DNA from 4 places in the Vibrio sp. AH4 genome. Region 1 is predicted to be linked to each of the others. Evidence: predicted binding sites of a transcription regulator. Region 1 holds the regulator's gene; each other region holds the start of a gene.
What was found. The regulator PurR, encoded in region 1, represses purine synthesis genes. The targets are predictions, from matches to a motif close to TNANGNAAACGTTTNCNTNA.

Region 1 (8,131 bases):
TTCGTCGATAGGCTTTTGCACAGTATCCTGAGTAAACTCACTCATTGTGTTTCCTGTTATTGTTTTTTCTTAGCCCATACGTGAATGTATCGGCCCAATGAGAGGTAAGGCTCCTGACGGCAGAATTTGCGCTCCAGTGCCACCAAATCCTCATACTGGTATTCGCCCATGTTTTTCATGTTTCCGATGTAATCACTGAAACAACGAATACCGGATTTCCCGCAGATCTCAAAACCCGATTCTTCGATCCATTGGTAGACCTCTTCGGGGAGTAAGCCTTTCTGCGGTTGTAATTTGAACCGTTTGCGGTGCGGCATATCTTCTAGCACGTGCGGAATGTTGCCACACACGGCGTTTTTGTAAACCAAACCGTGATAGTTGTAAAACATCACCGACACCATGCCGCCCGGTCTGACTTGCGCCAGCAAATTTTGCAACGCTGGTTTGGGTTCCGCTAACCATTCCATCACCGCATGAAACAGCACCAAATCCACGGGCGCATCAAGGTGTGCTTGAATCGTCTGCACTGGTGAATGGACGAAGCGATACTGCTCAAGCAGGCCATTGTTTGCAATATCCTGCTCGGCCAATTGCAACATTTCCGAAGAAAGATCACAGAGTGTCACTCGATGCCCAAGGCGAGCGATTTTTTGCGATACTTGCGCCAAGCCGCCACCTGCATCGAGTACGTGCAAGGGAACTTTTTGCGCGTCCAGTTGACTGAGAAGCTGCTCCAAATCTTCCCAAACAATGACTTGGCGGATCTCACCTTTGTCAGAACCGTATATATTTTTTGCAAATTTGTGGGCAATATCGTCGAAATTGCGATCTTCTGTCACAGTAGCTTGAGTTATGATAACGAACCGTGCCTGCTATTCTGTCATACGAATGGCAGGAATAAAGAGGCTTCGACTCTTTTTATACTCAAGTGCTGTTTTTTCGGACTGTTTTCTCTATGTTTGAGCTGAAAAAAATTTTTTCTTCACTGTTGATGCCTCTGCCAGCGCTGCTGATCATTGGTTTCGTGGGCCTGATGCTGATCATGTTCACGGCAAAACGTAAAACTGGCTGCCTAGTGGTGTTGTTCTCCCTCACTGGGTTATTTCTGGTTTCCTTTCAACCCGTGGCGACTCGTTTATTGATGCCACTTGAACGTACTTACACGGCATTTTTACCCGTAGAAGGTACTCTTGACTACGTGATGGTACTCGGTAATGGCCATGTGGTTGATGATGACATCCCTCCCACCTCCGAGCTTACTCGTGCTGCGCTCATGCGCTTAACAGAAGGCATTCGTATTAGTCGTATGTATCCGGGTTCAAAACTGATCCTCTCCGGTTACGCTGGTGGTAGTGAAGTTAGCCACGCTCGGATGATGGCGCGTGTCGCTTTAGCGTTAGGCGTACCGAAATCGGATATTATTTTGCTGGAAACCGCCAAAGATACTTGGGAAGAAGCGCGCCAAGCCGCGGCTTTCGTGCAACAAAAGCGCATGGTACTGGTCACCTCAGCAAGCCATATGAAGCGTGCGATGCGCGAATTTGAATCGGCAGGTTTAACGCCAATACCAGCACCGACTAACTACTTAGGTCATCTCAATATTGTTCAGCCTTGGGATAAATACATTCCTAAATCACGCTATCTTGAGCAAACCGAACAGTATTGGTACGAAACCTTAGGCTTATTGTGGCAAAAACTGCGTGATACCGTTGCCGGAGATGGCAGTGAACAGGTAGGAACGCCCTCTGTCGTAGAAGAAGCTCCGACAACGCCCTAATCGTTTCCCCTCCGCCAAGTTGTTAAAAATGTAAAAAACCGGCAAATACGCCGGTTTTTCTTTGTTGATGATAAGCAGTATGTATGCAAATTGAGTTCAAACGAGCTTAATCCCCTGCGAACATGTACCCTTCACCGTGAACTGTGACAAAAATTTGCGGGTTCTTCGGATCCATTTCCATCTTGGCGCGCATACGTCGAATCAACACATCAATAGTACGATCATTTGGCGCATCCACACGATGGCTGATCATATTCAAAATGCGCTCACGGCTCAGCACTTGATTAGGATAAGAGGAAAGTGCAACCAACAACTCGTATTCTGCTTTGGTGAGTTTAACCGGCTCACCATTACGGCTCAAAGCACGACGCTGTATATCGAATGTCCACTCGCCAAAGTAAACCAACGTATCGTCTGTCTTCTCACTGTATTTATCGCGGCGAGCCAACGAAATACGCCACAACAAGTTTTTCACTCGAACTTGTAGCTCACGTAAATCGACAGGTTTAGTCACATAATCGTCAGCACCCATTTCAAGGCCAACAATTTTATCGATACTGTCTGTGCGTCCTGTCACTAAAATAATGCCAATCTCCGACTGGCCACGCAGCTCTCGCGTCAATAGCAATCCATCTTCACCAGGCAAGTTAATGTCTAGCAAGACTAAATCAATGTCATTGAGCTCAAGTGCTTCTCTCATTTGTGCGCCACTTTCCGCTTCTGTTACTTGGTAACCTTCATTTTGAAAGTAACCGCTTAACTTACTACGGGTGACGAGGTCATCTTCAACCACAAGTACGTGATAACTCATAGTGCACCATTTTAAATAACGGGATTTATCGCTCACTCATTCTATTCACATTTGTTAATAATTCGAGGAATATCGTGAGAAACCCCACTTTTCCTTGATGCAACGCAAGCTTTATTTAACAGATTAACAACGTGTTCTTTTCTTTTCACAACTTGTCATATCTTGCATGATAGCTGTTCATTTTTATGGTTTAGACTAAGCGTCAATCGATTGGGAGTGCAAACATGATCCAAGAACTGAATATCCTCAATGAAAAACGCGCAGAAATTTACTGGTGGCTGTCGAGTCTCTTTTTTAAAGAGCTGACTGAACAAGATATCGCACACTATCACTCAGCTGAAATCCGTACTTTCTTAACCGGACTAGCCGATGAAGAAAGCTTAGCGACGGAAGTGAAACATTTGATTGATGCACTCAATCGCTTGCAAGATCGTCAAGATGCACAACTGGAACTTGCCGCTGATTTTTGTGATCTATTTTTAAAGTCCGATCGTGACTCAGCGCTACCCTATGCCTCTGTCTACACTGACAAAGGGTTACTCAATGGCAAACCGGCACAACTCATGCGTGAGTTACTGAGCCACTATAACGTGAATGTGGATCCGAACCTTAATGAGCCCGCCGACCATCTCGCGATTCAACTCGACTTTCTTGCGCATCTTGTTATCAGCAATAACCCGAATCAAGAAGGCTCTGACGTTAACTCCGCTCTCAAAGCACAATCTGATTTTATTGCTCAACACTTATTGAGTTGGTTATCCGTTTTTGTTGAACGTTGTACACAGTTTGACGCATTTGGTTTCTACTCGGCGGCGGCTCGACTAACGTTGGCTTTTTTACAACAAGATCAACGTTACATTGATGAGCTTCGCCAGAGTCTTTAATCACAACGTAGCGATTTTTAAGCTGCCCACTTTGCTGTTGCAAAAAGTCAGGGGCATAAACAAATCAATTGTGAAAGAACTTAAAGTTTGATGAATGAATTTCGTTGCGGTGGATACATTTGCAGTCTAAAATCCACCCGCAAACGATAAAAACGAATAAAAATGTAAACCGCTGTTTCTTGGCGGTTTTTGTATTTTTATTACTTTAGGCATAATGATTGAAGCGCTTTACGTACGGTATATGTGGTTCCTCGCCGCACAGAGTGTGAAGATTCGCTCAGTCTCGCCTTACTTCTGCTGATTTAATTAACCAATAACATTCGCTGGCATCAGCAGTCATCGACAGGAACACTCTATGGCTACGATTAAAGATGTAGCGCGCCTTGCTGGCGTGTCTACCACTACCGTTTCTCACGTTATCAACAAAACTCGCTTTGTGGCAGAAACCACCCAAGAGAAAGTGATGGAAGCGGTTAAGCAACTCAACTATGCACCGAGTGCGGTCGCACGTAGTTTGAAGTGCAACACTACACGCACTATTGGCATGCTAGTGACTCAATCAACAAACCTGTTTTTCTCTGAAGTGATCGATGGTGTGGAAAGCTACTGTTACCGTCAAGGCTACACCTTGATTCTGTGTAACACGGGCGGCATCTATGAAAAACAACGTGATTACATTCGCATGCTGGCCGAAAAACGTGTGGATGGCATTTTAGTCATGTGTTCAGACCTGACTCAAGAGCTGCAGGAAATGCTCGACGCTCACAAAGACATTCCAAAAGTGATCATGGATTGGGGTCCAGAAACGTCGCACGCTGATAAAATCATCGATAACTCAGAGGAAGGTGGCTATCTCGCGACCAAATATCTGACGGATCGTGGACACACAGACATTGCCTGTTTAAGTGGTCATTTTGTCAAAGCCGCTTGCCAAGAGCGTATTCAAGGTTTCCGCCGAGCGATGGCTGAAGCGCACTTACCCGTGAATGAAGATTGGATTCTAGAAGGTAATTTTGAGTGTGATACCGCAGTCCTTGCTGCCGACAAAATCATTGCTATGGATAAGCGTCCAACTGCCGTATTCTGCTTCAACGACACCATGGCATTAGGTCTTATGAGCCGTTTGCAACAAAAAGGAATTCGTGTTCCTGAAGAAATATCCGTGATTGGTTACGATAATATCGAACTGGCCGAATACTTCTCTCCACCACTGACCACCGTGCACCAACCTAAGCGTCGTGTGGGTAAAAATGCGTTCGAAATTCTTTTAGAGCGTATTAAAGATAAAGAACACGAGCGCCGAATTTTCGAGATGCATCCTGAGATCGTCGAACGCGACACTGTGAAAGACTTGACAAAATCCTAACTTTCTTGACAATTCACAGAGCCTATATTTGAAAGCTTGTCACATAAATATGACAAAACTAATGTAGAGCGAGTATTATTAACATGGCTCATTCTCACAATTGAAATATCAGTATGTGAGAATGACCCAAGTTTGGTTATTTTTTATCAGGAAAAATGTCACGCACAGGGCAAACCATTCGAAAGAGTGGGACGCAAAGCCTCCGGCCTAAACCAGAACATAGGTAGGTAGCGGGGTTACCGATGGCAAAAATGCATACACTATGTTGACTCATCATTGACACGGCAGTTGCATGATTTTGCTAATTTTCTCGGACCTGATTTGGTGGCGTATGTAACAATACTCCGAGACTAACAGCATGGATAAACCAGTATTAAAAGATTCAATGCGGCTCTTTGAGCAGCTAGGACGTGTGAAATCTCGTTCAATGTTTGGTGGCTTTGGTATTTTCGTCGACGAAACTATGTTTGCGCTTGTGGTTAACGATACGCTGCACATCCGTGCAGACGATGCCACAATCGAAAAGTTCAAACAGCAAGGTTATGAACCTTATGTTTATAAAAAACGTGGCTTTCCTGTCGTGACTAAGTACTACGCTCTACCTGATGATTGTTGGAGTAATCCAGCCTCTATCTTAAGTGAAGCTCGTATTGCGCTTGAGGTCGCTAAGACCGAACGTGAAACACAAGCACAAGCAAAGCCTGACCGTTTGAAAGATCTTCCCAACTTGCGTTTAGCAACGGAAAGAATGCTCAAGAAAGCCGGTATCGAAAGCGTCGAGTCTTTGCACTCTTTCGGTTCTGTTGAAGCATATAAAGCCATTCAACGTACCCATTCGGCAGAGGTTAGCCTTGAGCTGTTATGGGCTTTAGAGGGAGCAATCGAAGGTAAACATTGGTCAGTGATCCCACAAAATCGTCGTGACGAACTACTAAGACACCTTTGATTTCTCGTTTTGAGTCTGTCTTTCCTCGCCGAGTTTGTATGAATACCTTGAGTAAAATCTGATAACGCGTCCACTCGGGCGCGTTATTTTTTTGAAAGAAATACGCTGCATCCCCTGTCTTCTACTTCATAGCCCTTGTTCACACCAATCGGGCGAATTTATTTTGAGTAGATATACTTATACCCAAGTCTTGAGGCAATCGCTTTCATGACTAAGGGATAAGGTATTCCATTTATCACCATCAAAAGCTTCAATATCAAAGTGCTGACTAGGTACCGCTCATGAACAAAAAGCTCATCATTGCCCTTATTTTGATCGCGATAACGGCGATCTTGGTGACACAATTTAGCCACTATCTCACGTTAGATGTCGCCAAAGCCAAGCAAGCCGAGTTGGCAAACTACATTGATGCACATCTTGTGCAAGCCGCATTTATCTATTTTGTATTGTATGTCCTACTGACAGCCTTTTCGGTCCCCGGTGCCACTGTCGTCACCCTATTGGGTGCCGCACTGTTTGGGTTTTGGCTCAGTCTGCTGCTCGCCTCTTTTGCAAGTACGATTGGTGCAACACTTGCCTTTCTCAGCAGCCGCTTTTTATTGCGCGATTGGGTTCAAGCTAAATTTGCCGATAAGCTGTTAACCATTAACCAAGGTGTCGAACGGGATGGGGCTTTTTATCTGCTCTCGCTACGCTTAATTCCCATTTTTCCCTTCTTTTTGATTAACTTAGTCATGGGGCTCACGCCAATTTCCATTTGGCGTTACTACTGGGTCAGCCAATTAGGCATGCTGCCTGGCACCGCGGTTTATCTCAATGCAGGTACTCAACTGGCTGACATCTCTAGCTTGAGTCAGATCGTTTCTGCGCCAGTGCTCGCCTCTTTTGTGCTGCTAGGTGTATTCCCCGTGGTGGTGAAATGGTTAATGAATAAAGTTCAACGCCGGCCAATATCATCCCCTATAAAATAGGCTTTTAAACCCCATCAACCATGATGAAAATTTATACTGCAAATCATCCTTTAGAGGCTCATATCTTGATGCAGTTGTTGCATCAACAAGGGATTTTGTGTGAATTGCGTGGAGAGATGCTCTTTGCGCTGCGTGGGGAGCTCCCGATGGATTCCAGCAGCGCGCCATCACTTTGGCTAAAGAAACCTCAGCAGAAAACCGCTGCCGAGCAAATCATCGCTGAGTTTCTTAATCCACCAAAGCAGTCTCACTGGTTATGCCCTCAATGCGGCGAAAGCCATGAGGGACAATTTAGCGTTTGTTGGCAGTGTGGGTTTGCCCAAAATAATGAGTGACGGCGTTAACGGATCTGGCGCTGAATAAATTCTATCGAACGCTGGTTAAACAGTTCAGGCTGTTCCACATTACATACATGTCCACAATTGGGGATCTCATACAGTTCACTTTGCGCATGCAGCGCCACCATCTCCTTCACCGGGTGGATAAACATGTAATCCTTCTCCCCCATCAAATATAAAGTGGGGATCGGTAATTCACGATCACGGAAGTAGCGCATCATGGGATTGACTTCAGCCGTTAATGTAAACCAACGTTTAAATTCTTTCTGACACAGCTTTTGAGCTTCACGGATAAAGAGATGGCGTGATTCTTTTTGGCTGCGCTGCGGCATCACAATGTAAGCAAATAAGCGATACAGCCACATATAAGGGATGAGATGTTTGCTTAAATGCCCTAGCCTGACCAACAGTTGTGAGCGAGCATTGAGCCGCGTTACCGCCCCCCCAAGCACCATGGAACTAACTCGGTGCGTTGCCAGCTCGGCAAGGTTACGCACTATGATCGTACCAAGGGACATGCCCACAAAATGGGCTGACTGAATTTTCAGATGATCCAACACTTTAAGCACATCAAGGGTGACCGTTTTGAAAGTATAGCGATTGGCTATCCAATCTCTGAGCAATTGGTTTGATTTACCATGCCCACGCAAATCGATGAGTAACAAGTTAAAATGCTGACGATAGGCTTTGATCTGCTTAAACCAAATTGAGGAGCTGCCTCCAGCACCATGCACGAAAACCACCCATTCGTGACTGGTAGGATGAAGGTAGGTTTTATGAAACAGAACGTTTTCAGCAATCGCAGACATTGGCACCTCGTTATTACGCAGGCCAAGACTACCATAAACCGTGTGTGGAAAATCACTTCAGTTGTAAGAAACTGTTGAACCGAGCAGAAAATAAAGGCACCCAAAGGTGCCTTAGCTTTAAAATTTACTTCTAACCAAATCGCGCCAAACGATACATTTTCATGTATTCCTGTGCTGACTCTTCCCAACTGAAGTTTTGCTGCATCGCACGTTGCTGTACTTTGAGCAT
Region 2 (8,131 bases), 1.9 Mb from region 1:
ACAGGGCGATACTGTCCTGCTCGGTCGTAACGGCTCTGATTATTCTGCCACCGTGATTGGCGCACTGGCTGAAGTGTCACGCGTGACCATTTGGAGTGATGTGGCTGGCGTGTACAGCGCCGATCCACGCGTTGTCAGTGATGCCTGTTTACTGCCACTGCTGAGACTTGATGAGGCCAATGAGCTAGCACGCTTAGCCGCCCCCGTGCTACATAGCCGCACACTACAACCTGTCGCGCAAAGCACCATGGAGCTTCACTTGCGTTGCAGCCACCAGCCGGAATCGGGTTCTACTCGCATTGAGCGGGTACTGGCTTCTGGTCGCGGCGCGAAAATCATTACTTCACTCGATGATGTGCTGCTAATTGAGCTAAGTTTTGCCCATCACCATGATTTCCAACGCTTGCAAGAAGATGTGTTACAGCATTTGCAGCGCGTGCAACTGCAACCTCTGACTTACGAAGCGCAGCCAGATCAATACCGCTTACACTTAGCTTACACAGCAGAAATCGCACCCGGAGCATTTTCTGCCCTGCAAGATGCTGCTTTTGAAGCCGAAATCAAGCTCAAAGAAGGCTATGACCTGATTGCCGCGGTTGGTGCCGGCGTCACCAAAAACCCGAACCACTGCTATGGTTTCTACCAACAACTGAATGCTTTGCCGGTCGAATTTATCAGCGCCTCGGAATCAAGCCTCAGTTTAGTCGCCATACTGCGCCAAACCCCAATCAATTCATTGGTGAATGGTATCCACAAACAGTTATTCCAAGCCCAAAAACGCGTGGCGATTGCACTGTGTGGCAAAGGCAATATCGGTTCAAGTTGGCTCAAACTGTTTGCTGAACAAAAAGAGAAATTGGAGCAACGCCACGGCATGAATTTTGAGTTGGTTGCAGTAGTCGATAGCCAAACCTACTGGTTTAATGAGCAAGGCATTAATCCAAACCAAGTTGCTACTCATTTCCAAGATGAAGCACAGCCACATCAAGAACAAAGCTGGCTGAAAAAGCTTGGCGCGTTGGACGGCTACGATGAAGGTGTTGTCATTGATGTCACAGCCAGTGAAGAACTAGCCCAGCAGTATCTTGAGATTGCCGAACAAGGTTTGCACCTCATTTCGGCCAATAAAGTGGCTGGCTCTGCTGCGGGGAATTATTACTATCAAGTTAAAGATGCCTTTCACAAAATTGGCCGCCACTGGCTGTATAACGCCACAGTGGGCGCAGGCTTGCCAATTAACCATACGGTGCGTGACCTACGAGAAAGTGGTGATGACATCATGGCACTTTCGGGCATTTTCTCTGGCACACTTTCATGGCTGTTCCAGCAATACGACGGCAGCTTACCGTTCAGTGAACTGGTTGATTTAGCTTGGCAACAAGGTTTGACTGAACCCGATCCACGTTGCGATCTGGATGGCTCTGATGTAATGCGTAAATTGGTGATCTTGGCCCGTGAGTCTGGTCTTGAGATCGAACCGCACAACGTAAAAGTAGAGTCCCTCGTCCCTGCGGAGCTACGCTCCGTATCACTGGATGATTTTCTCGACAACAGCAAACTGCTCAACGAGCAGCTCGCTGAGCGCCTCGCCCGTGCTCAGAAACAAGGCAAGGTACTGCGCTACGTAGCAAGATTGGAGAAAAATGGCAAAGCCAGCGTTGGCGTTGAAGCGCTAGAGCAAGACCATCCACTGGCTAACTTACTGCCGTGTGACAACATCTTTGCCATCGAGAGCAAATGGTATCGTGATAACCCACTGGTGATCCGTGGCCCCGGCGCAGGGCGTGAAGTCACAGCCGGTGCGATTCAGTCCGATTTGAATCTGCTCGCGAGCCTACTCTAGCCCTCACGTTCAGTCCCCTAAAAAAAAATATCCTCCGGCATAGCCGGAGGTTTTTCATATGCGCCTATAAGGCTTTCTTACAAGCAGCACCCTAACAGGCGCATTACGATCTGACATTTGCATATGACGATTAATTACGGCCCGTAAACGGGCTTCCTGCATATGGGATCGACAATTGCTCTCCCATTTTATCCTGCTCCAACTGATGCTTTATGTAGTTCTGTATCTTGGTCGTATTTTTACCAACCGTATCTACATAATACCCTCGGCACCAAAATTCCCGATTCCGATATTTAAATTTCAAATCTCCGAATCGTTCATAAAGCATTAGGCTACTTTTACCTTTCAAGTATCCCATAAAAGCTGAAACGCTCATTTTCGGCGGAATTTCTAAAAGCATGTGGATATGATCCGAACAGCACTCTGCTTCAAGAATGTTCACATTTTTCCATTCACATAGTTTCCTCAATATTTCTCCCACTGCTCTACGTTTTTCTCCGTAGAACACCTGACGTCGATATTTCGGTGCAAAGACTATGTGGTATTTACAGTTCCAGCGCGTGTGCGCTAAGCTCTTTTCGTCCCCCATTGGGACCCCCTTTCAATTTCTGTTTAACTCTCGCAGTTGCCAGACCGCAAGAGTGTTTTAACAAATTGAAAGGGGCTTTATAACTGACTTATAGCTGAAAGCTTTACGGAACCCCCAGCCTAGCTGGGGGTTTTCTCTATACAACAAAGCTCGCCGAAATGGCGAGCTTTTGCATCGATCTTCTATACTTTCTTGCATTAAAAGTATCATCTTCTATTGATTGGCTTTTTGAACCACACATAGCACTCAATTACTTTTTCAAGCTTGAATCTGCTTCACGATCAACATGAGTAATCTTCATAATGGTGAGGTTGACATCAAAGCGCATTCACGACATTCTACAGCCATATAGACGTCTAAACGTCAATTCGGATTCAGGCAGTGACACTCAGTCACAGGGAGTACAAGATGGGATACACACACGCTAGCCATATCGATGCATTGAACCAAAACATTGCAGAGCTTTCCGACATCAATGTTTCGTTTGAGTTTTTTCCACCCAGTTCTCCTCAAATGGAAGAGACGCTGTGGAACTCCGTTCATCGCCTGAAGACTCTCCAACCCAAATTTGTCTCGGTGACTTATGGTGCCAACTCTGGCGAGCGTGATCGTACTCACTCGATCATTAAAGCCATCAAAGACCAAACCGGTTTAATTGCCGCGCCACACCTGACTTGTATTGATGCCACTCGTGATGAGCTGATCCAGATCGCCGATGACTACTGGAATAATGGCATCCAGAATATTGTGGCGCTGCGTGGTGACATTCCTGCTGGTGGCGGTAAGCCAGACATGTACGCCTCCGATCTGGTGACGCTGCTCAAATCCCGTCACGATTTTGATATTTCGGTTGCAGCATTCCCCGAAGTACACCCAGAAGCCAAAAGCGCACAAGCGGATCTGCTCAATTTAAAACGTAAAGTCGATGCGGGTGCGAATCGTGCTATCACTCAGTTTTTCTTTGATGTCGAAAGTTACCTGCGTTTTCGCGATCGCTGTGTTGCAGCTGGGATTGACGTAGAAATCGTTCCTGGAATTTTGCCGGTGTCTAACTTTAAACAAGCGTCGCGCTTTGCTGCGCAAAACAACGTGAAAGTTCCGAATTGGATGGTGAAGCAGTTTGAAGGGTTGGATGAGGATCCGGTGACTCGTCAATTGGTAGGAGCAAGCCAAGCGATCGATATGGTGCGCGTGCTGTGCCGTGAAGGCGTGAAAGATTTCCACTTCTACACACTCAACCGTGCCGAAATGACTTACGCGTTATGTCACACCTTGGGCGTTCGACCACAAGTTTAAGCGAAAACGCCTCGCCACGATCAAAAACGCCGACATCACTGTCGGCGTTTTCATGAGGAGAATTACTCCACGTCTTCCATTTTGCCTAGCAGGCTACGGATGCGTTCTTGCCATGCCGCATGCTCTTGCTGAACTTGCTGTGCACGTTGCTCAAGTGCCTCACGCGCTTCACGCAGCTCTTGTGCTTCATTTTGCAGTTGTTGTTTTTCTTCTTTCAGCTCTTCAACTTCCATTTGCAGCAATGCAATAGTGTCTACTGCGGTTTGAATTTTCGCTTCCAGTTTCTCTAATACTTCAAAAGACATGACGTTTTACCCTTGTTGATTCGGTTGAGGTGAAGTGGACTTCACTGATTGAGTTCATTCTACTCAGCCCTGTGCACAGAAACACGCCCTAAGTTCGATCTTTTTCGCTATTCGGTTAAAAAAACCGCGCAATTTGACGCAAGCTTAACTTAACTGACCGTCACGCCCGCTGGCTAAGTGCATTTACCAGCAAACATCGGCTTTTCTTGCGCGTTTTTGATCAAAGGCAAAGGCGAATCGCCGCAAAAGGCAAACGTTTACTTGGGAGTGTGGTAGAATGCCGCGCAAAATTTCTCTCTTGGGTTTGGAGCAAAGCAAACATGAAACGCGATTTAGCAATGGCTTTTTCCCGCGTCACCGAAGGTGCCGCACTCGCAGGCTATAAATGGTTAGGACGTGGTGATAAAAATGCCGCTGATGGTGCTGCGGTAGAAGTGATGCGCATCCTGCTCAACCAAACGGAGATCAGCGGTGAAATTGTGATTGGTGAAGGCGAGATCGATGAAGCGCCTATGTTGTACATTGGCGAGCAAGTCGGTCTGGGGGGCGATGCGGTTGATATTGCGGTCGACCCTATCGAAGGCACTCGCATGACCGCCATGGGACAATCTAACGCGTTAGCCGTGCTTGCGGCCGGCGAAAAAGGCAGTTTCTTAAAAGCCCCTGATATGTACATGGAAAAATTGGTGGTCGGCCCCGGTGCAAAAGGCTGTATCGATCTGCATTTACCACTGAAAGATAACCTAAACAATGTCGCCAAAGCACTCGGTAAACCATTAACCGATTTAGTGGTGATCACGCTTGCCAAACCACGCCACGATGACGTCATCGCCGAGATGCAACAAATGGGCGTGCGTGTGTTTGCGGTGCCGGATGGCGATGTGGCAGCTTCGATTCTGACCTGTATGCCCGATAGCGAAGTAGACATGATGTACTGCATTGGCGGCGCGCCAGAAGGTGTGGTGTCTGCAGCGGTGATCCGCGCACTGGATGGTGATATGCAAGGTCGCCTGCTGCCTCGTCACCAAGTCAAAGGTGATACGGAAGATAACCGTATTTGGGGCGCCAAAGAGCTTGAACGTTGCCAACAAATGGGTGTTGAGGCAAACAAAGTGCTGAAGATGGAAGACATGGCACGCAGTGATAACGTGATTTTTGCCGCCACCGGCATCACCAAGGGTGATCTACTTGATGGCATCAGCCGCAAGGGCAATATCGCGACCACCGAAACGCTGCTGATCCGTGGCCGCTGCCGTACGATCCGCCGCATCCGCTCCATTCACTATTTAGAGCGCAAAGATCCACAAGTGCGAGACATCATTCTCTAACTAAGATTTCCGCGCATAAAAAAGACCGCCAAGGCGGTCTTTTTTGTCTCTGGATACAAAGCGGAGTGTGCTTAGAACAGCTCTTCTGCCACTTTGAACAGATCAGTACGCACAGGACGCTTCATGTTCTCAATCGCATCAATGATGTCGTGGTGAACCAGTTGCTCTTTCTGGATACCCACACAACGACCACCGTGACCTTCCATCAATAGATGCACTGCGTAGTTACCCATGCGTGATGCCAGTACGCGGTCAAATGCGGTTGGTTTACCACCACGTTGGATGTGGCCTAATACGGTTGCGCGCGTTTCACGACCTGTCGCCGCTTCAATCTCTTTCGCCAGCTTGTTGGCATCCATCATCAGCTCAGTCAGCGCGATGATCGCATGCTTTTTGCCTTTGGTGATGCCGTCTTTGATGTTAGAGATCAACTGTTCCATATTCAGACCTGTTTCTGGCGTGATGATGTATTCACAGCCACCCGCAATCGCAGAAGTCAGCGTCAAGTCACCACAGTGACGACCCATGATTTCAACGATAGAGATACGTTGGTGTGAAGAAGAAGTATCACGCAGACGGTCAATCGCTTCGATAACCGTGTTCAGAGCAGTCAAATAGCCGATGGTGTAATCGGTACCCGCGATATCGTTATCGATGGTGCCTGGCAGACCGATACATGGGAAACCCATTTCAGTCAGCTTTTTTGCCCCCATGTAAGAGCCGTCACCGCCGATCACAACCAGCGCTTCAATGCCGTGTTTTTTCAGGTTTTCAATCGCTTTCTCACGAACTTCTACTTCGCGAAATTGTGGGAAACGTGCAGAGCCTAAAAAAGTACCGCCACGGTTGATCACGTCAGACACGCTTGAACGGTCTAGTTGCTTGATACGATCTTCGTACAGACCTTGGTAACCGTCATAAATACCAAACACTTCTAGACCTGCGCCGAGTGCCGTACGCACTACACCACGAATAGCCGCGTTCATACCTGGGGCATCGCCACCACTCGTCAAAACACCGATTTTTTTAATCATGCTCACCCTCGAACTTTGCGAATCGAATATCAATTTCTACGCCGTCTGGTTTGTAGGAACCAGACAGAAAAATTCAAAAACTGTGCGTAATGTTACCTTTCCCGATTAGGAATACTACTGTTATTTGCACTAAATTCTGTAAGTTTTCTACTTATGTAAGAGTATTACAGTTTTGTACTGACCCAGTGTTGATTCATGTCAGGATTGGCGTTTTTTTGTTAACTTGGGGAAAAGATAGCCAAACTGACTTCTTTTGTCGCCTCACCATTGAGATTTTTGTCGCTGTTCTGCCTCAAGTACCACGGAATGGGGATCTTGATGAATCAAAACATCCGCGCCTTTAAAGGCATCACACAGCTTATCCTCAACCCGATCCGAAATATGATGCGCTTCGAGCAATGAAATGTTGTCATCCAATTCCAAATGAAGTTGGATGAATCTTACCGGCCCTGACATTCGCGTCCGTAATTGATGCATCCCAATCACCCCTTCTACGCTCAGACAGATCGCGAGGATCTGCTCCAACTCTTCATCGGGTAATTTACGGTCGAGCAGCGTCTGCACCGCATCATGCACCATTTTAAAGGCGCTCAGTAAGATATAGAGGCCGATGCCGATCGCAAATATCGCATCCGCTTGACCAAAGCCCCACCAGCTTAATCCTAGTGCCACCATGATTGCCGCGTTCATCAGTAGATCCGATTGATAGTGAAGTGAATCGGCCGCAATCGCCTGACTGCCAGTTTTTTTCACCACATGACGTTGGAATAACACCAAGCCAAAAGTCACCACCATCGCCAACGCACTGACATAAATGCCTAGCTCAGGTGCATTCAGTTCATGTGGGCGGAAGAAACGATCGACACCATTAAGGATCAGAAAACAAGCGGAGCCAGAGATAAACATGGCTTGAGCGAGTGCGGCCAGTGATTCCGCTTTGCCATGTCCAAAAGCATGCTCCTGATCAGCAGGTTGCAGAGCAAAACGCAATACGATGAGATTAACCACAGAGGCGGCAATATCCAGCACCGAGTCGATTAAGGAAGCCAATAAGCTGACCGAACCTGTCACCCACCACGCAACCACTTTCACCACCAGTAGCAGCGTCGCGACTGACGTTGCCGTCCATGCTGCCATGGTGACTAAACGGGCGTATTCCTTTTTCATCGCCTCACCAATTCATTAAGTTAAAGAAGCCCGAGTATATAACCGAGATGCAAAAAACCACAAGGCAGCGCGAGGCTACCTTGTGGTGATGGAATGGGCGATGCCCTTATTGATGACGAGGCTTACCTTTACCGTGAGAACCGTCCATCATGCATTGATCCATTTGTGCCTGTTGCAGGGTCTGCAATTTGGCTTTCTGCTCCGCGGTCAAAATACTCATCATTTGATGGCGTTTTTCCATCATTTTTACGCGGTGAGTCACTTGTTGATCCACCATCTGTTTTGCAAGGTTTTCGGCGGCAGCCTGATCAAAATCGGCGGCTAACACCAGAGCACGCTCTTGTGAATGTAGTGCTTTCATCGCATCACGATTTTGTCCACGATTAGCGCGCATTTCTTCACGGTTCGCCTCACGCATATCTTTCAGCTGAGCCTGCTGTTCCGACGTTAAATCGAGCTGTTTCCAGATCCCGCGCTCGCCTTTACCACCACAAGAGCCATCCCCTTCCTTATCCCAACCATGACCACCAAAGGCAAACGCAGCGGTCGTACCCAAAGTAAGTGGAAGC
Region 3 (8,131 bases), 220 kb from region 1:
TCACTTCTTGACTCACGGTAGATTGGTTGTCGTTATCAATCGCTTTGGCTTTAAAGGTGTGGCTGCCGACAACGGCATTCCAATTAAACTGGTAAGGCTCAGAGCTATCCGTCACAACAAGTTGACCATCGACATAAAATTCAACAGCGTTGACAGTGCCATCACTGTCAGTGGCATTGGCGGCTACGGCTAAAACATCGCCCACGGTTAACTGTTCACTGCCCATTGGGCTAGTCAACGTCACGGTTGGTGGGACTGGGTTACCAGTAGGCGTTACGCTGATGTTCACGGTGCTGCTTGATGTTGCGCCTTGGTTATCGGTCGCAATCGCGGTCACTGAAGTGGCTCCTAGCGTTGCCGTCCAATCCACTTGATATGGGGCTTGTTGATCAATAGCGATACGCTGAGTACCCACTAAGAATTCTACTTGGGAGATGCTGCCATCGCTATCTAAGGCATTGGCTTGCAATCCGACGACGGAGCCTTGTGGGATCTTGGCATTATTGAGCGGCGATTGAATGGACACTTGAGGAGGATTATTGCTTCCCCCGTCACATTGCCCAAGAGCTTGCCATGCATCCCATGGGCCAGAATGCGTTGCCGGATCGTTACCCTGAGTCCAGTAACGCGCTTGGTAAGCGGTGTTGGTTTTTTGAACTTTGTCGCTGCCGACATACACGGTGTTGCTATCCCACACTGGCACGCCAGCACAATTGTAAGCTTGTGCGGAGTAGCTTACTCCCAAGCTGGCGGCAATCACTGCCGCTAAACAATAGCGCTTCATGTTTCTCTCCTGTATTAGATGATATCGCCTATAACTAATACTCTAGAGTGAAAGTTTTGCATGTTAATCGCCTGAATAGTTTACGATTCTCGGCACAGTGTCACTGCGCACAACGCGATGAAACATCGCTTTCAATACTTTTTCGGCGCGATTCACGAATCGAAATATGCCGATTAGCCTTGCTCAAAACGCGCATAAAAAAAAGGCCAGCATACACGCTGGCCTCAATCCATCAATCTGCGATCACAGTGATAAAATCACCCCAGCGATCGATGCGCTCATCAGGTTAGCCAACACGCCCGCACCAATCGCGCGGAAACCATATTGTGAAATAAAGGCACGACGTTCAGGTACCAAACTGCCTAAGCCACCAATCAAAATCGCCATGGTTGAAATATTCGCAAAGCCACACAGAGCAAAAGTGATGATCGCTTGTGAGTGCGCACTCAACTGCTGCTTCACTTCGATGAGTTGAATGAAAGCCACAAACTCGTTCACGACGACTTTATTACCAATCAGCGAACCTGCGGTGATCGCTTCATGCCATGGAATACCAATCAGCCACGCCACCGGAGCGAAAACATAACCCATGATCAGCTCAAAGCTCAGTTCGATGCCAAACCAGCCACCAACCCAGCCTAACAAGCCATTTAGCAGAGCAATCACACTCACGAAGGCCAGCAAAGTCGCGCCCACCGCAACAGCAATTTTCACACCAGACATCGCGCCATCCGCAATCGCTTCGACGACGTTAGTGGATTTCGGCAGATCCAACTCATCTTGCGCAATCGCGGCATCGACGTGTTCGGTTTCTGGCAACATGATTTTTGCCATCAAGAGACCCGCAGGGGCAGACATGAAAGCCGCCGCGATCAGATAGTTCAATTCCACACCTAAAGAGGCATAACCAACCAAAGTACCGCCAGCAACCGACGCTAAGCCGCCCGTCATCACTGCAAAGAATTGCGAATCCGTCATTTTATGGAGATAAGGTTTTACCACCAGCGGCGCTTCAATCATACCCACGAAAATGTTTGCGGTGGCGGAAAGGGATTCCGCACGGCCTGTGCCAAGCAATTTCTGTAAACCACCACCGATGAGGTTAATCACTTTCGGCATAATGCCTAGATGGTAAAGGCCAGAAATCAATGCTGAGAAGAAAATGATGATGCCGAGGACATTGATCGCAAACACGAAACCCACGCTGCCATTAGCGAGGCCACCAAACACAAAACCAATCCCATCTTGTCCGTAGTTGATCAGTTGTGACACCGCCCCCGTCACGCCATTCAGTGCATCTTTACCTGCAGGTACATACAGCACCAATAACGCGAAAAAGATTTGTAACAGCAACGCTAAGGAAACTGTACGCAAGTTGATATTTTTTCTATTGGTAGAAAGTAGCCACGCAACCAGCAAAATTGCGCCCATACCAAGAAGTGATGACATAACGCCGCCTAAAATGTGAATAGAACAGGAAAGGCGGCGATTTTAGTGAAGGAAATCGTATGCGCAAGGCGAGTTTGTTAATCACTCATTACCGAACGGGAGCGTAAAGTGCGAATTTTCATAACTTGATGATTTTATTAAAACTAAACGTTTGCCTAAAACCCATCTTTTCCATTTGGAAAATATCTTTTGAAAATCAGCAACAATCGATTACGTCTTATCCCGCGGTAAAGCGCACATAAGGTTGTAAGCGTGAATCCCAATAACAAGGATTACCTAGCGTATCTTTGATGAACTCGATGACCGCCGAAGTCTTTTTCGGCATATGTTGACGGCTTGGATACACCGCATAAAACGGCATTTGCTGGTTGGCACACCATTCTGGTAACAGTTGAATTAACTGCCCTGTGCGAAATTCATCACGCAATAAATACGTCGCTAAGTAGGCGATGCCCCATCCTGCCACTGCGGCATCGCGCACCGCTTCCGCCAAATCGACTGAATAATTGCCTGAGACTTTAACGGTTTGACTTTGCCCGTCCCGACTGAATGACCAGCGAGTGTAATCACGCTCCCAACTTCGATAAATCAAGCAGTTATGCTCCATCAATTCTACAGGTTGAGTCGGTGCACCATAGCGCAACAAATATTCTGCTGATGCAGCAACCACAAAACGACAATCTGCAATGCGTTGCGCCACATACCCTTCTGGCAGTTGTTCATTACTGGTGATCCACAAATCAAGCCCTTCTTTGAGCATATCGACTTTATGGTCAAACAGATGTACTTCGACTTTCAATTCTGGGTATTGCTGGCGAAGTTGCTCCAAGGCCGGCAACACATGCAAAGTACCGAACGATTGCGATAAACCCAGCCGGATCAGCCCTGCCACTTCATCACGCTGATCTTCCATTTCACTTTGTGCATTGGTCACAATCGTCAGCAGCTCACGGCACTGAGAGTAGAAGAGATTTCCGGCATCGGTCAGAGTGAAACTGCGCGTGGTGCGCTGCACCAACTTTACCCCGAGTGACGCTTCTAACGCGGCGAGCTGTTTACTGACATGAGAAACCGACACCCCCAGCGCATGCGCGGCGGCGGTGAAACTTTGATGTTGAATTAACACCGCAAATAAAGCCATTTGACTGGCACGTTCAGCAAGCAAACTCTATCCCCATAGAAGAAATATCCCCACCATCAATTATGGCTATGAACTGAAAAAACAGAGGGCTCACATTAGAGCCCTCCCGTTGGGTATGCAGAAATCAGAACTTGATCCGATCCGCCAAATGGCTAACCGCAAGAGCGAAGTAATATGAGCGGTTCCACTTCATCAACACATTGTAGTTGTTGTAAACAAGATAAATACGCCCCGCTTCATCATCAGGCATGATGAGCCACGCTTTCATGTCGTCAGAAAGCACCGGCAGTGGCTTACCGTCATAACGCGTTACGCCCAGTTTGCCCCACTCTTGCAGTGTTTTGCCTTTTTCTGGCTGGCGCCCTTCTAAATTATGGTCAAAGCCTTGAGGGATTTTTACTTGGCGTCCCCAAGTATATTTGTCATCCCATCCTGACTGGCTAAGATAGTTCGCCGTGGAGGCAAACACGTCTGAACGCGTTCCCCAAATGTCTTTTTTGCCATCGCCGTTGCCATCTGCAGCAAAATTCAAAAATGAACTTGGCATAAATTGACATTGACCCATCGCCCCCGCCCAAGAGCCTTTCATGGCTTCAGGTGCAATATGGCCTTGTTCTAAAATTTGCAAAGCGGCCATGGTTTCTTTACGGAAAAACTCTTCTCGGCGACCTTCATAGGCCAGCGTCGATAAAGCATCAATCACACTAAAGTTACCCGTCAGCGCACCGAAATTACTCTCGACACCCCACAACGCCACTATAAATCTGGGTTGCACGCCGTATTGCTGCCCAATGCGCTGCAATTCATCATAATGCTTTTCATACAAAGCTTGAGCTTGTTTAACTTTCCACTCCGGCACTGCGCGTGGAATATATTCATCCAACGTCAGTTTTTTCTCTGGTTGGTTTTTATCTGCCACCACCGCACGGGGTTTGTATTCAACATTTCGAAAAGCCGCCTCAAGAACGCGATCAGAAATTCCCTCCTGACGTCCCTGCTGTTTTAAGCTTTCCACATATTGTTCAAAACTGACTTCATTGGCGAGCACTGGTGCTGACAAGGTCAAGCCCAATACTATCGATAATAATTTTTTCAAGATGCCCTCCTTGAGCCATCTTCATCAGGGAGTTTGGTGCGCTTTGCGCTCCTTATGTTGTTCTAGCAAGTTTTCTGGTGGCGGTGGTAGCTGTAAAAAGAAGCCCTGCTCTTGCAGTGAAGCTTTCACTTTATCCACATTAACCTGCGCCAACTGACGCTGCTCAAGATTGACCAACATGACAAAAATAGGTTTACCAAACATTTGTTTCAAGGTGTCAGGAACCTGTGAAAAATCGTCCCGTTTCGGAATATACAGATAAGTGCCTTCTTTTTTAGGACTTTTATAAATCGAGCAAAGCATGCCAAGCCTTTTAATTAGATGATTGACCACTTAGGGCGTTTTGTCTTAATTCAGTTAACTTTGACCAAAATTGATGCCAAATCACTTATTTCACCGCAAGAGAACTTGCTGTGCTTTGGCGCTGAATATAACATGACAGCCCTGTTCTCAGCCAATGCTCTCTCCGCAAGGCATAGAGTTTATTGAGGTCAACGTTACCATGTCGAAAAACCCTGACCTGAAAGGTAGTAGCTTTACTTTGTCGGTGTTACACCTTTCTGACAACCAAATTGAACAAACTGTTCAATTTCTTCAAGAAAAGGTCGCGCAAGCTCCGGCTTTTTTTGCCCATGCCCCCGTGGTGCTGAATGTGGCGAAAGTTGAGGGTGATCTTGACTACCCCGCATTAAAGCAAGGGGTCCGCCAAGCGGGTTTAATTCCAGTTGGTGTCACAGGATGTAAAGACAAACGTAGCCAGAATCTCGCTGCCGAAGCGGGTTTTGCGGTAATGACCGCAACCAACTCCCCTACTCAAGCCCCAGCCAAAATGGCCCCCACCAAAGTGGTACGAACCCCAGTGCGTTCGGGCCAACAGGTCTATGCCAAAGATGGTGATTTGGTGATTTTAAGCCATGTGAGCGCGGGAGCCGAAGTGATTGCCGATGGTTCGATCCATATTTATGGCACGTTACGTGGCCGAGCGATTGCGGGAGCAAGTGGCCAAAGAGAAGCACGAATTATTTGTCATGATTTGCAAGCGGAACTGATTTCTATCGCCGGCCATTATTGGTTGAGTGACCAAATTGAAAGTCAGTTTTGGCAACAGAGGGTGATGCTCAGTATGACTGACGAATCACTCTACCTCGAAACGCTCACGATTTAAGATTGAAAGGAAAATATAACATGTCGCGCATTATTGTCGTCACGTCAGGAAAAGGCGGGGTTGGCAAAACCACCTCCAGTGCTGCTATTGCTTCAGGTCTCGCACTGCGAGGCAAAAAAACCGCAGTGATCGATTTTGATATCGGTCTGCGTAATCTCGATTTAATCATGGGCTGTGAGCGCCGCGTGGTATACGATTTTGTCAATGTCATCAACGGTGAAGCAACGCTCAACCAAGCCTTGATTAAAGACAAACGCAACGAAAACCTGTTCATTCTGCCAGCCTCTCAAACCCGTGATAAAGATGCGCTGACCAAAGATGGTGTACAGCGTGTACTTAATGATCTCAAAGAAATGGGGTTTGACTTCATCATTTGTGACTCTCCTGCGGGTATCGAGCAAGGTGCCTTGATGGCGCTGTACTACGCCGATGAAGCGATTGTCACCACCAACCCAGAAGTCTCATCAGTGCGCGATTCTGACCGTATTCTCGGCATTCTTGATTCTAAATCTCTGCGTGCAGAACAAGGTCAAGCACCGATCAAGCAACATCTACTGCTGACGCGTTACAACCCAGCGCGGGTGACTCAAGGTGAAATGTTAAGTGTACAAGACGTCGAAGAAATTCTGCATGTACCGCTGCTTGGCGTGATCCCAGAAAGTCAGGCCGTACTGAATGCCTCTAACAAAGGGGTTCCAGTGATTTTTGATGACCAGTCAGATGCAGGACAAGCGTACCAAGATACCGTTTCTCGTCTACTGGGTGAACAAGTCGAGTTTCGTTTCCTGACTGAAGCGAAGAAAGGTATTTTCAAACGCTTATTCGGAGGTTAACGCTATGTCATTGCTGGAATTTTTCCGCCCACAGAAGAAGACTTCCGCGAGCGTTGCCAAAGAGCGTTTGCAAATCATCGTTGCCGAGCGTCGCAGCCAAAACGATCCGGCACCGAGCTACTTGCCACAGCTCAAAGAAGACATCTTGAAGGTGATTGCCAAGTATGTCGCGATTGACCCTTCAATGGTTGAGCTCTCCTTCGAGCATAAAGACGATGATATTTCGGTGCTCGAACTCAACGTCAAACTGCCGGATGACGAGAAATAATCGGTTTAAAGCCCTCAAAGATGAGGGCTTTTTTTTACCGTTCGTCAAATCATTAAACGTGGCAACATTCACCAAACCAGCGCCTTAAATCGAAAGCGTGAGACGTTTTATTATCTGTTGGGAAATGTCACTTTTATTGAGCTAGATCACACAAAAGTTGTCGCTAAAATGACGCGCGTTTGACCCAGACTTAACGGCGCGAGTTCATAGTGACCGAGTTTCTGATGGTCAACATTTCTTAACCAAGGATTTATGATGAAAAAAAGTATTTTTGCCCTGAGCGCGCTGACTCTCATTCTTGTCGGATGCGACAACCAACAAGACGCAAAAGTGGAAGTAGAAAAGATCGTTGACGTTGCAGCGCAACCTGTAGAGCAATCAGCAGCTCAAGCGTCAACCGACAGTGTCGATGCGGCACATAATGCACAAAACAGCCTAGATTGGGCTGGCATCTATCAAGGTACCCTGCCTTGCGCTGACTGTGGTGGCATTGAAACTGAACTGACGATCAACAGCGATGGTACTTACAAATTAACGGAACAGTATCTCGACAAAGAGGGTGAACCTTTCGTTTCTGAAGGCACGTTTACTTGGGATGAAACGGGCAGCATCGTAACCTTACAATCTGGCGACCAAACAGGCAGACAGTATCTTGTGGGTGAAAATACGCTGACTCATCTGGATATGCATGGTCAACAAATCGATGGTGAGCTGGCCGAGTTTTACGTGCTCAGCAAGCAATAATCGCAACTTGCCTAACCGCAAAAGATTTCACACTAAAACGCGCCACAACGTTGGCGCGTTTTGTTTTTCTCTACAATCACTGCTTATTTTTCGCTTCAAAAGCGGCTAACTGTTCAGGTGTCGCTGGCGGTTGGTGGTTCGCTTTCCACTCATCGTAAGTCATGCCATATACACGCTCACGGGCATCATCAATATCCAGATCTAACCCCTCTTTCTGCGCTTCAGCGGCATACCATTTACAGAAACAGTTACGACAGAAGCCTGCCAAAATCATCAAATCGATGTTCTGTACGTCTTTGTTCTGATCCAGATGTTGCAACAGTTGACGAAACACTGCGGCATCGAGTTTATCTTGCTCGGCTTGGCTGAGTTGTTGATGTTTGAATTGAGCCACGTCACTTTCCTTTTGTGCAATGTTGAGTGCCGCGAGTATATACCCAAACGCCTGATCATTTCAGGTATGGAATTACAGCATCACTTCTTCTGAAGATAGAAAAACACCCAGCCAAGACTGGGTGTTCTCTACCATGATGCAAATCCGTGGATGTCGATCAACTAGCCTTGAATGCCAACGATCAACCAAGGTGCATTAGGAACAGTAAGGTCACGCTCTAAGTGCCATACGTCCTCGATGTTCTCTTCAATGCCTTC
Region 4 (8,131 bases), 580 kb from region 1:
TGGGACTATTTTTACATTTAGGTTATTCATGCCTTTGATTGGGTTTTTATGGGGTGGATTTTGTTTGAATAAGAAAATATTAATCAACAAAACACATATCATTTTAAAAATGTAGGCGTGGTGTTACCAGTTTGGTTTTTATATAGCCTTTGAAACCGATTGCCTAACATAAAAGACCATTTTCTTATATCGTATTGCTATATGGACAAGCATGGTCAATAGTGGTTTCACTGTGTTGCCAATCATGTCGGGGGACAGAATGGAAAAAGTAAGGATTAGCGCAGTGTTCGACTACACCACATTTTTAGGAGCATCCTGCACTAAGAAATGGACTTTTGTTGAAGCTGTCAGCTCATTTGCACCGATTTTCGGCATTGCATGGTTGGATGCCATCAAGGAGGAACAGAGTCCACAAGATCGGTTGTGGGATGTCGCCTTAAAACGGCTTTCTACTCGGCGTAGTGATGAATCCAACTTAATTACCCTAGTAAAACTGGCGAAACAAGAAGGGATTGAAGAGCTGACACTGGTGATGCCTTATGCTCTCGATGAGCAGCAACTTACTGCGATTCAAAGCAAGAGTGCTGCGCAGATTGAATCAACCAATCAAGATGAATTTCTGATTAAGTTGTGATTTTTTTTGAAAAAATAATTAAATTTCAATCAACTATATAACAAAGGGGCGCTATCGCCCCTTTGTTCACTCCAATTATCCACGATATCGTGGCATGGGTTCAGCGTTCTATGAGCCCGTATTCTTGGTCTAGAATATCGATGATCTCTTGCTTTGGCTGATTGCTAAGATGAATTGGCTGTCCGGTGATTTTTTCCGCAATGCCTAAATAGGTGCGTGAAATATCAAGTAATGCTTCTAATGGTAAAGCGTTATCACGTGCGAGTGCTTCACGCTCTGGCATACGTTCTTTATTAAGCAGAATATCGGGGTCAGGAAAGTAATTGAGTAAAAATTGGCGGAAGCCCTCTTTCGAGTTTTCAACAATCTTTCCTTGTTGATACTGTTCTGCATCCCAAATTCGTGATGAATCAGGAGTACCGACTTCATCCATATAGATCAGTTTTTGCTGCCCTTGCTGATCAGCCACATAACCAAACTCAAATTTGGTATCGACAAATATTTGCCCCACACTTTTTAACGCGTCACTGATCACGGCAAAACCTTGTTTGAGCAGGGTTTCGTAATGATCAATATCTTGTGGGTGGTTGAAATTAAATGCCGCGTAGTTGGCTTCAATATCTTGGCGCGAGATATTCACGTCATCGGCTTCTGGCACACCGGGAATACCACGCAAAATACCTTTGGTGGAGGGGGTCATTAACAGTTCTGGGAGTTGACTATCTTTCTCTAAACCCTCAGGTAAAGTGATGCCACAAAACTCTCGCTCACCCTTTGAATAAGCCCGCCACATAGAGCCGGTGATGTATTGACGACAAATCGCTTCAATTTTGATTGGGCGAGCTTTTTGTACAATCCAGACGAAAGGGTGAGGAATATCTAAAATGTGGCTATCCGCTAAACCCTGTTGTTGGAACAGCTTGAACCAGTGATTAGAGATCGCATTCAATGCTGCGCCTTTACCAGGTACACCTCGGACATTGCCTTCAGCATGCCAAATACAGTCAAATGCTGAAATGCGGTCACTGATCACCATGATAGCCAATGGCGCATCTTCGGCGACGGGATAGCCTTTTTCTTTGATGAGGCGTCGGCTGTCTTGCTCTGTCAACCAATACACTGAACGAACTTTGCCGCTGTGCACAGGCTGATGAGTACGAATGGGGAGGTCGTCATTGACGGCAAGGACTTGATCTGCAAGGCTCATTGAGACATTCCTATCTGAATTCAAACTTCACTTTGCGATTTTACTCGATAGAAAATCGCGGGTTGAGCGCATGATACCAGAACTAATTTCTGCCGCCAGACAAAAAGCAAACGTTTGCTTAAATTTATTCTCCGATCACTCTCGTGTGATTAGTGTAAAGAATAGGGTGCCTGTTTGATGAAAAACAGTTCGCAATGATGTTGCTGAGCATAGTGTTTTAGCTGTTGTTGAGTCATCAGATCAATCGCACTGCTGGCCACAATGGCGCTGGCTGTGCGGCAAGCGATGGCTTTGGCAATGATCTCCGCTTCTGAACAAACCTTGGATGGCTTGAGATGGATTACTTTGCCACTATCGATCTGATGTGCATGGAGTAATTGAATATTTGGACGTTGGCATTGAGCTGTATAGAGAATCCATTGTGCGCGCTCCGATAAACAGGCGAGACGCTGCATTACCTTTGCGTCACCCGTTAATTCGTTCGCTGAACGTTGTGTATTTCGCGTATGTGATGGGTATAGCCCAAAATGTTTGAATTCAGAGTGTAACATAATACTGTTTCTCCATACATGCTGTATGTAAGTACAGTATTATCGGTTGGCTGTTTTTGCAACCTATTTTTGGATGAAAAAAGTACAGCGAAGCCGATTCTTATCTGGGTTTTTAAGTTAAATTATTATTTTTCAATTGGTTGGGATTTGTGCGACGAGTGGTGATAATTTTGATGGGTTGCGTGTTTTGTGAGCGGTAGCACGTGGAGTCAGTGAAGTGCGAATAGGGCTTAGATGACTATCAATAGAAAAAGCGCCTTAAGGCGCTTTTTCTATCGAAGAGGATGCTATCTATCGAGCTGCTTGTTGTTTTTCTCGGAATGCCATCTCAGCTAGATTAAATTGCCGCACATCCATACGGGCAAATTCATTGCAGTTTTCACATGAATGATGGGCTTTACCATCCACATATTCATGTTTTGTCAGTAGTTTTGGCTGTTTACACCAATCACAGATGCCTTCTACGCTAAACATTGTCTTTTCTCCCACCCAAATCAGGCGTAAATTTCGCGCGGATTATGGCATGAGTGAATTAAAAAAGTTAACTATTTGTAATTATGGTTGAGAAGGAGATCGATTGCGCAAACACTGATTTTGCAATCGTTAAACAAGAATTCCCTGTGTTTATGCTTGCTTTTGTAACGATTTATTAACTGAATCAATCACGATTTTTACCGCTGAGTTGAGCCGTTTCATTTCCTCATCACTCCCATGTAGATCGGGATGATAGATTTTCGATAGCTGCTTATAACGTAATTTGATGGCTTTTACATCGGGTGTTTGCGTTGGATGGAATCCCATGACGGCAAAGGCGATAGCCACTTTTTGCCCGCTGAGGTCATTGGCTTGGTTTTGTTGCAGCCGTTTGCATTCTTGAAATAACTGATCAAGCTGCTGTTTCTGTCTCTTAATAATGAACTGTTGCTCTTTGAGCTTTGTTTCTGGATCGATGCTGGTGGATGCGATCACTGAGTTGCGAGGTTTTCGCCATATCATGCGAACAGAAATGATCGCGAGCAGAAGTCCCGCGGCTGCGAGTAACGGTAATAACCAATCGCTGGTAATCGCTTGATTGGCTGTTGGTATGGGTTGTGTGGAGGGAGAGCTGAGATCCTGATCAATCACTTTATCCAAGGATTCGATGCTGCTGAGCTGTTTTTCACGCTGTTGATTGAATTTTTGCTCTAGCAAACGTGAATACCCCTGCTCGGATTCGTTGTCTTGATTCGAATTTACGCGATACCAGAGTTCGGCTAAATCCAATGCGGGAATGGGCGAGGGGTGCTGTTCATACCACTTAGCCAAAGTCGCTGTAGCGCGAACGTTGCCACTGAGGGCGAGTTTGGTCAGCCAATATTGAGTCTGCTGAGCATCTTTGTTTACCCCTTGCCCAGTCATATAAGCGCTTGCAACTTGCGCCATGGCGGCGGGGTAATTTTGCTCTGCCGCTTGCAAAAACCAGTAAAATGCGTCGTTGAGATTTTGTGGTGTCGAACTCCCCGTTTGGTACGCTATTGCAAGCTGATACTGGGCTTGCGGATCATTCTGCTTGGCGAGCTTCATCAGCTCGATCAGATCATCGGCGGCCTCGAGTGGAAATGAAAACAGCAAAAACAGCCATAAACAACGCAAACGCATGGTTTTTCTTTCCCTAAATATGAAAAAAGCCCAGTAGGCACCGGGCTATCATTTTTCAACTTGAATCGATGGCAGTATGGGCTGCAACGTCAAGTCGTTTAGCTCTTTACACTATTTTAGTGGCAGAATTTGAATTTCGACACGGCGGTTACAAGCGCGTCCTTCTGCGGTGCTATTTGAGCATAGAGGGAAACGTTCACCATTACCACGAGCAATTGCTCGACCCGCAGCGACTCCCTGTGCAAGCAAGAATGCTCGTACCGATTCTGCCCGCTTTTCAGAAAGCACTTGGTTGGTGGTATCACTGCCTGTGCTGTCAGTATGGCCTTCTATCACCAAGCTCGTATCAGGATATTCCACTAGAATACGTGCCACGCCACGCAAGGTTTTATGAATATAGCTATCAAGTTGATAGGAACTGCTAGTAAAACCAATGCCATTTTCCATACGCAATAACAGTTGATTTTCACCGACACGTACCACTTGTACCCCAGAATCGAGCAGTGCTTTACGCAGTTCCGCCTCTTGCTGGTCAAAGTAATAACCAATTCCGCCACCCACTGCCGCACCGCCAGCCGCACCAATTAATGCATGTTTACGGCGCTCTTTGGCATCATCTCCTGTGGCTAAACCTACGGCTGCACCGGCTAAGGCACCGAGTAAGGCTCCTTTAGTGGCCGAGTTTGTTTCTGTTTCGCCTGTTGTCGCATTCTGGCGTTGGGTTGCTTGGCACCCAGACAACGCCATCACTGCGGCTAACAACAAAGTTGTTTTATTCAACACATTCTCTCCGTTTATTGAATGATTTTCCGCGCAATAAACGAGAATTCGTGTTCAACGTCAATCTGCGGATTGCGCTTTTTACCAATCTCTTACAAATGGCTACTTGAGAAGTTTCGGTGCTTGCGTACCATGAATAGGACGATTCACTGAAACACGCCGCCCTTTCTTAAGACCGATTTCATAATCTTCGGTCAAATTCTTCATCGCTTCCCTTAATTGCTGCTTAAACGTTTCACGGTCGATATTTTCAAACTCTTTATCAATGTAGTTATTGATTTTATTCATAGAGTCTTCATCTGGGGTGATGATGGGGAGTTTCTCTAAAGCTCCTTCAATCCAACCGGAAACAAAGGAATTTACGCGACGAGTGACTTCTAGCGATGAAGTCCCCGTACCAGCAAAACTGTTACGAAATTGGCCTGTTTGCTCATTCATCTCACGATAGATGATGTCAAACGCGAATGCCGCAAAGATGGCGCGATCGGCTTCACCAATAAATTCAACTCGCTTGAGCCCTTTATGGTTGATCAGTACCGCTTCCACACCAAATCGAGTATTGATGCCACGAATCACCCGCAAAATACCAGAGGAAATCGCGGCTGGGAGGAGATGGGTCGATTGGGTTTTTCCCATTTTGATGAACTCAATGTCATCCTTATCGAGACCATATTTCAGCATCAAATTGTGCGCCATTTTGATCGCATTGGCGGCTTCATTGACGTTAGCTGAATTACCTAGCTCAAGGCATTTCGCGATTTTTTTAAGGGCTTTTTGTTTATCCATTGGCAAGTAAAGCAGATTCGGTACGACTTAAGAAAAGTCCGACATTCTAGCCTTTTTGCCTGAGAAGGAAAAGGGAAGAGGTCGCCACAACAGTAACGACCTCTCAATTGAGTCTTTAGGAAGAGTTAGATGCCAAGTTGGTCAAGTAAATCTGCAGCGGCATCATCTTGTACAGATTGGGTAGCAATTGATTGAGATTTTTTCTGCTGCTGCGTGGCTTCAAGAATATCATCTGGGCTTTCATCTTCGCGCACATCAAAATCTTCTAACTGGATAAACTCAGTTTTATCCATTGCCAGTTCGAGGTAGAAAATGTTGTTATTCGCGGTAGAGAAAGTCACTCGGCGTGCTTGAGGGCGGTCTAGGTTAGTATCGACGGAGAGCAGAACCTGCTTATTGAGTGACAGCATTTTAGGTTGGTTTTGAGTGATGTTGGTTTGCAGTTCTTTGCGCACCTTATTGGTAAAATCACCCACCAGTTGGTTCATCAACTCGCCCAATACATCACCAACTTCATCGGAAGTGTGCAGCACCGCGAGCTCATCGTCAGGCATGCCCATGTTACGCATATAGTTGGTATAGACTTCAAGCGCTGCTTTAGCGGTGAAGTTAATGACCACTAAACCAGTAAAGCCCCCATCGAAGAGAACAAAACAACCAAAATCGGGTTTTAACGAGGTTTTGTTGATCTTCTGCACCATGGCGGAATAGTTGATTGGTGAGTTAGTAGCGGAAGTGAGAACCGTAGAAACCGATTGGCACAGCATGAGTAGAATATCTTCCGTTGTTACTATTTGATTTTTTTTCATCGTTTTTTCCATACAGTTCTTGATAAGTCGTATAACAGAATAGGTCAGCAAGAAATCAAGTTGAAAAAATTCTGTTTCACCGCATTCTGGCACTCAGATTCTGATTTGATCACCATTTTAAATGTTGTAAAGTGACCGAATTCAAAGATTACTCTTTAAAATCCAACATTAACCCAAAGCTGATTGGATCAGCGTAGTAGGGGCAGGAAGCAAATGTTACCAAGACTTCATCATCAATCTGACGTTGATCCGGTGGTTTTAACCTTTTTACATGAGTTAAAAAGCGCAGGATTTACCGGCGATATTGAAACCCAATATTCTAGCCGCCTTGCCGTTGCGACGGATAACAGCGTTTATCAGCAACTTCCTCAAGCTGTTGTGCATCCTAAATCTACCGAAGATGTAGTACTTATAGGAAAGATTAGTTCAAAACCAGAATTTGAGAGAGTGACTTTTTCACCTCGCGGGGGCGGTACGGGGACCAATGGCCAATCGCTGACTAAAGGGGTGGTGGTTGATCTCTCGCGGCATATGAACCGTATCTTAGAAATTAATCCGCAAGAGGGATGGGTACGAGTGCAGGCAGGGGTCATTAAAGATCAACTCAATGATGCGGTACGCCCGCATGGCTTTTTCTTCTCTCCCGATCTTTCGACCAGTAATCGCGCGACGCTTGGTGGAATGGTCAATACCGATGCTTCAGGGCAAGGTTCGCTACAGTATGGCAAAACATCAGATCATGTGTTGTCTTTGCAAGCAGTATTCGCCGATGGGTCTCTGCTGGAAACCGATCTTTCGCAAGGTTTGCCTGCTCCCAATACGTTTGCTGCGCAAGCGATGCAGGTGACTGAACAGGTTTGCCGCACCAAGCGTGAGCAAATTGTCGCGAAATTCCCGCCGCTTAACCGTTTTCTCACTGGCTACGATTTAAAAAATGCTTTTAATGAAGCGGAAGATCGCTTTGATATCACCCGGGTATTGTGTGGCGCAGAAGGTTCACTGGCGTTTATTACCGAAGCTAAACTCAATTTAACGCCAATCCCCAAAGCTCGCACTTTGGTGAATGTGAAATACGACAGCTTTAATTCCGCACTGCGTAATGCGCCTTTAATGGTTGAAGCGAAAGCTTTGTCGGTAGAAACCGTTGACTCGAAAGTACTCAATCTTGCCAAAGAAGACATTATTTGGCACAGCGTAAAAGACTTGCTGGCCGATGTGCCGGGCAAAGAGATGCAAGGCATCAATATGGTCGAATACGCTGGCCAAGACAGCGCGCAGATTAATGAGCAAGTTGCACAATTAACCGCGCGCCTTGATGAAATGATTGCCAACCAACAAGCGGGAATTATTGGCTACCAAGTCTGCAGTGATTTAGCGAGCATCAACCGCATTTACAATATGCGTAAAAAAGCGGTGGGCTTGCTCGGCGCAGCCAAAGGCCGAGCTAAACCGGTCGCCTTTACCGAAGATACCTGTGTGCCGCCAGAGAACTTAGCCGATTTTATCGTTGAATTTCGCGCGCTGCTTGATTCAAAAAATCTGGCTTATGGCATGTTTGGGCATGTGGATGCGGGCGTATTGCATGTGCGTCCTGCGCTTGATTTGTGCGATCCCAAGCAAGAACTGTTGATGCGTGAAATTTCCGATCAAGTGGTTAAGCTCGTCGCTAAATATGGCGGTTTGATGTGGGGTGAGCATGGCAAAGGCTATCGTTCGGAATACGGTC

Region 2: glpX (class II fructose-bisphosphatase) is a predicted target of PurR. The motif match lies at 4,279-4,298, and genes of this name have one in related genera.
Region 3: MKA69_RS13120 (NupC/NupG family nucleoside CNT transporter) is a predicted target of PurR. The motif match lies at 2,373-2,392, and genes of this name have one in related genera.
Region 4: MKA69_RS09730 (phosphoribosylaminoimidazolesuccinocarboxamide synthase) is a predicted target of PurR. The motif match lies at 1,944-1,963, and genes of this name have one in related genera.

Annotation. Positions count from the first base shown of each region.
Region 1 is NZ_JALAIV010000001.1:2,648,450-2,656,580, forward strand. It holds gene mukF (chromosome partition protein MukF) at 1-45, opposite strand, end outside; gene cmoM (tRNA uridine 5-oxyacetic acid(34) methyltransferase CmoM) at 57-839, opposite strand; gene elyC (envelope biogenesis factor ElyC) at 956-1,777, shown strand; gene torR (two-component system response regulator TorR) at 1,884-2,588, opposite strand; gene torD (molecular chaperone TorD) at 2,813-3,472, shown strand; gene purR (HTH-type transcriptional repressor PurR) at 3,828-4,838, shown strand; cyclic di-GMP riboswitch class I at 4,997-5,082, shown strand; gene MKA69_RS12170 (TfoX/Sxy family DNA transformation protein) at 5,197-5,784, shown strand; gene MKA69_RS12175 (TVP38/TMEM64 family protein) at 6,066-6,755, shown strand; gene MKA69_RS12180 (putative signal transducing protein) at 6,779-7,090, shown strand; gene MKA69_RS12185 (alpha/beta fold hydrolase) at 7,096-7,902, opposite strand; gene glgA (glycogen synthase GlgA) at 8,033-8,131, opposite strand, start outside.
Region 2 is NZ_JALAIV010000001.1:709,382-717,512, forward strand. It holds gene MKA69_RS03425 (bifunctional aspartate kinase/homoserine dehydrogenase II) at 1-1,843, shown strand, start outside; gene tnpA (IS200/IS605 family transposase) at 1,974-2,432, opposite strand; gene metF (methylenetetrahydrofolate reductase) at 2,841-3,728, shown strand; gene zapB (cell division protein ZapB) at 3,791-4,033, opposite strand; gene glpX (class II fructose-bisphosphatase) at 4,354-5,361, shown strand; gene pfkA (6-phosphofructokinase) at 5,433-6,395, opposite strand; gene fieF (CDF family cation-efflux transporter FieF) at 6,657-7,562, opposite strand; gene MKA69_RS03460 (CpxP family protein) at 7,669-8,131, opposite strand, start outside.
Region 3 is NZ_JALAIV010000001.1:2,872,904-2,881,034, forward strand. It holds gene MKA69_RS13115 (Ig-like domain-containing protein) at 1-784, opposite strand, end outside; gene MKA69_RS13120 (NupC/NupG family nucleoside CNT transporter) at 1,028-2,233, opposite strand; gene MKA69_RS13125 (LysR family transcriptional regulator) at 2,451-3,398, opposite strand; gene MKA69_RS13130 (lytic transglycosylase domain-containing protein) at 3,499-4,470, opposite strand; gene MKA69_RS13135 (YcgL domain-containing protein) at 4,495-4,773, opposite strand; gene minC (septum site-determining protein MinC) at 4,973-5,635, shown strand; gene minD (septum site-determining protein MinD) at 5,656-6,468, shown strand; gene minE (cell division topological specificity factor MinE) at 6,473-6,736, shown strand; gene MKA69_RS13155 (copper resistance protein NlpE) at 6,989-7,480, shown strand; gene MKA69_RS13160 (DUF1244 domain-containing protein) at 7,557-7,874, opposite strand; gene MKA69_RS13165 (Tim44 domain-containing protein) at 8,036-8,131, opposite strand, start outside.
Region 4 is NZ_JALAIV010000001.1:2,069,256-2,077,386, forward strand. It holds gene MKA69_RS09725 (hypothetical protein) at 284-634, shown strand; gene MKA69_RS09730 (phosphoribosylaminoimidazolesuccinocarboxamide synthase) at 735-1,841, opposite strand; gene MKA69_RS09735 (hypothetical protein) at 1,991-2,392, opposite strand; gene MKA69_RS09740 (hypothetical protein) at 2,684-2,866, opposite strand; gene MKA69_RS09745 (J domain-containing protein) at 3,017-4,030, opposite strand; gene MKA69_RS09750 (OmpA family protein) at 4,142-4,810, opposite strand; gene MKA69_RS09755 (DUF2786 domain-containing protein) at 4,913-5,596, opposite strand; gene MKA69_RS09760 (DUF3334 family protein) at 5,722-6,405, opposite strand; gene MKA69_RS09765 (FAD-binding and (Fe-S)-binding domain-containing protein) at 6,619-8,131, shown strand, end outside.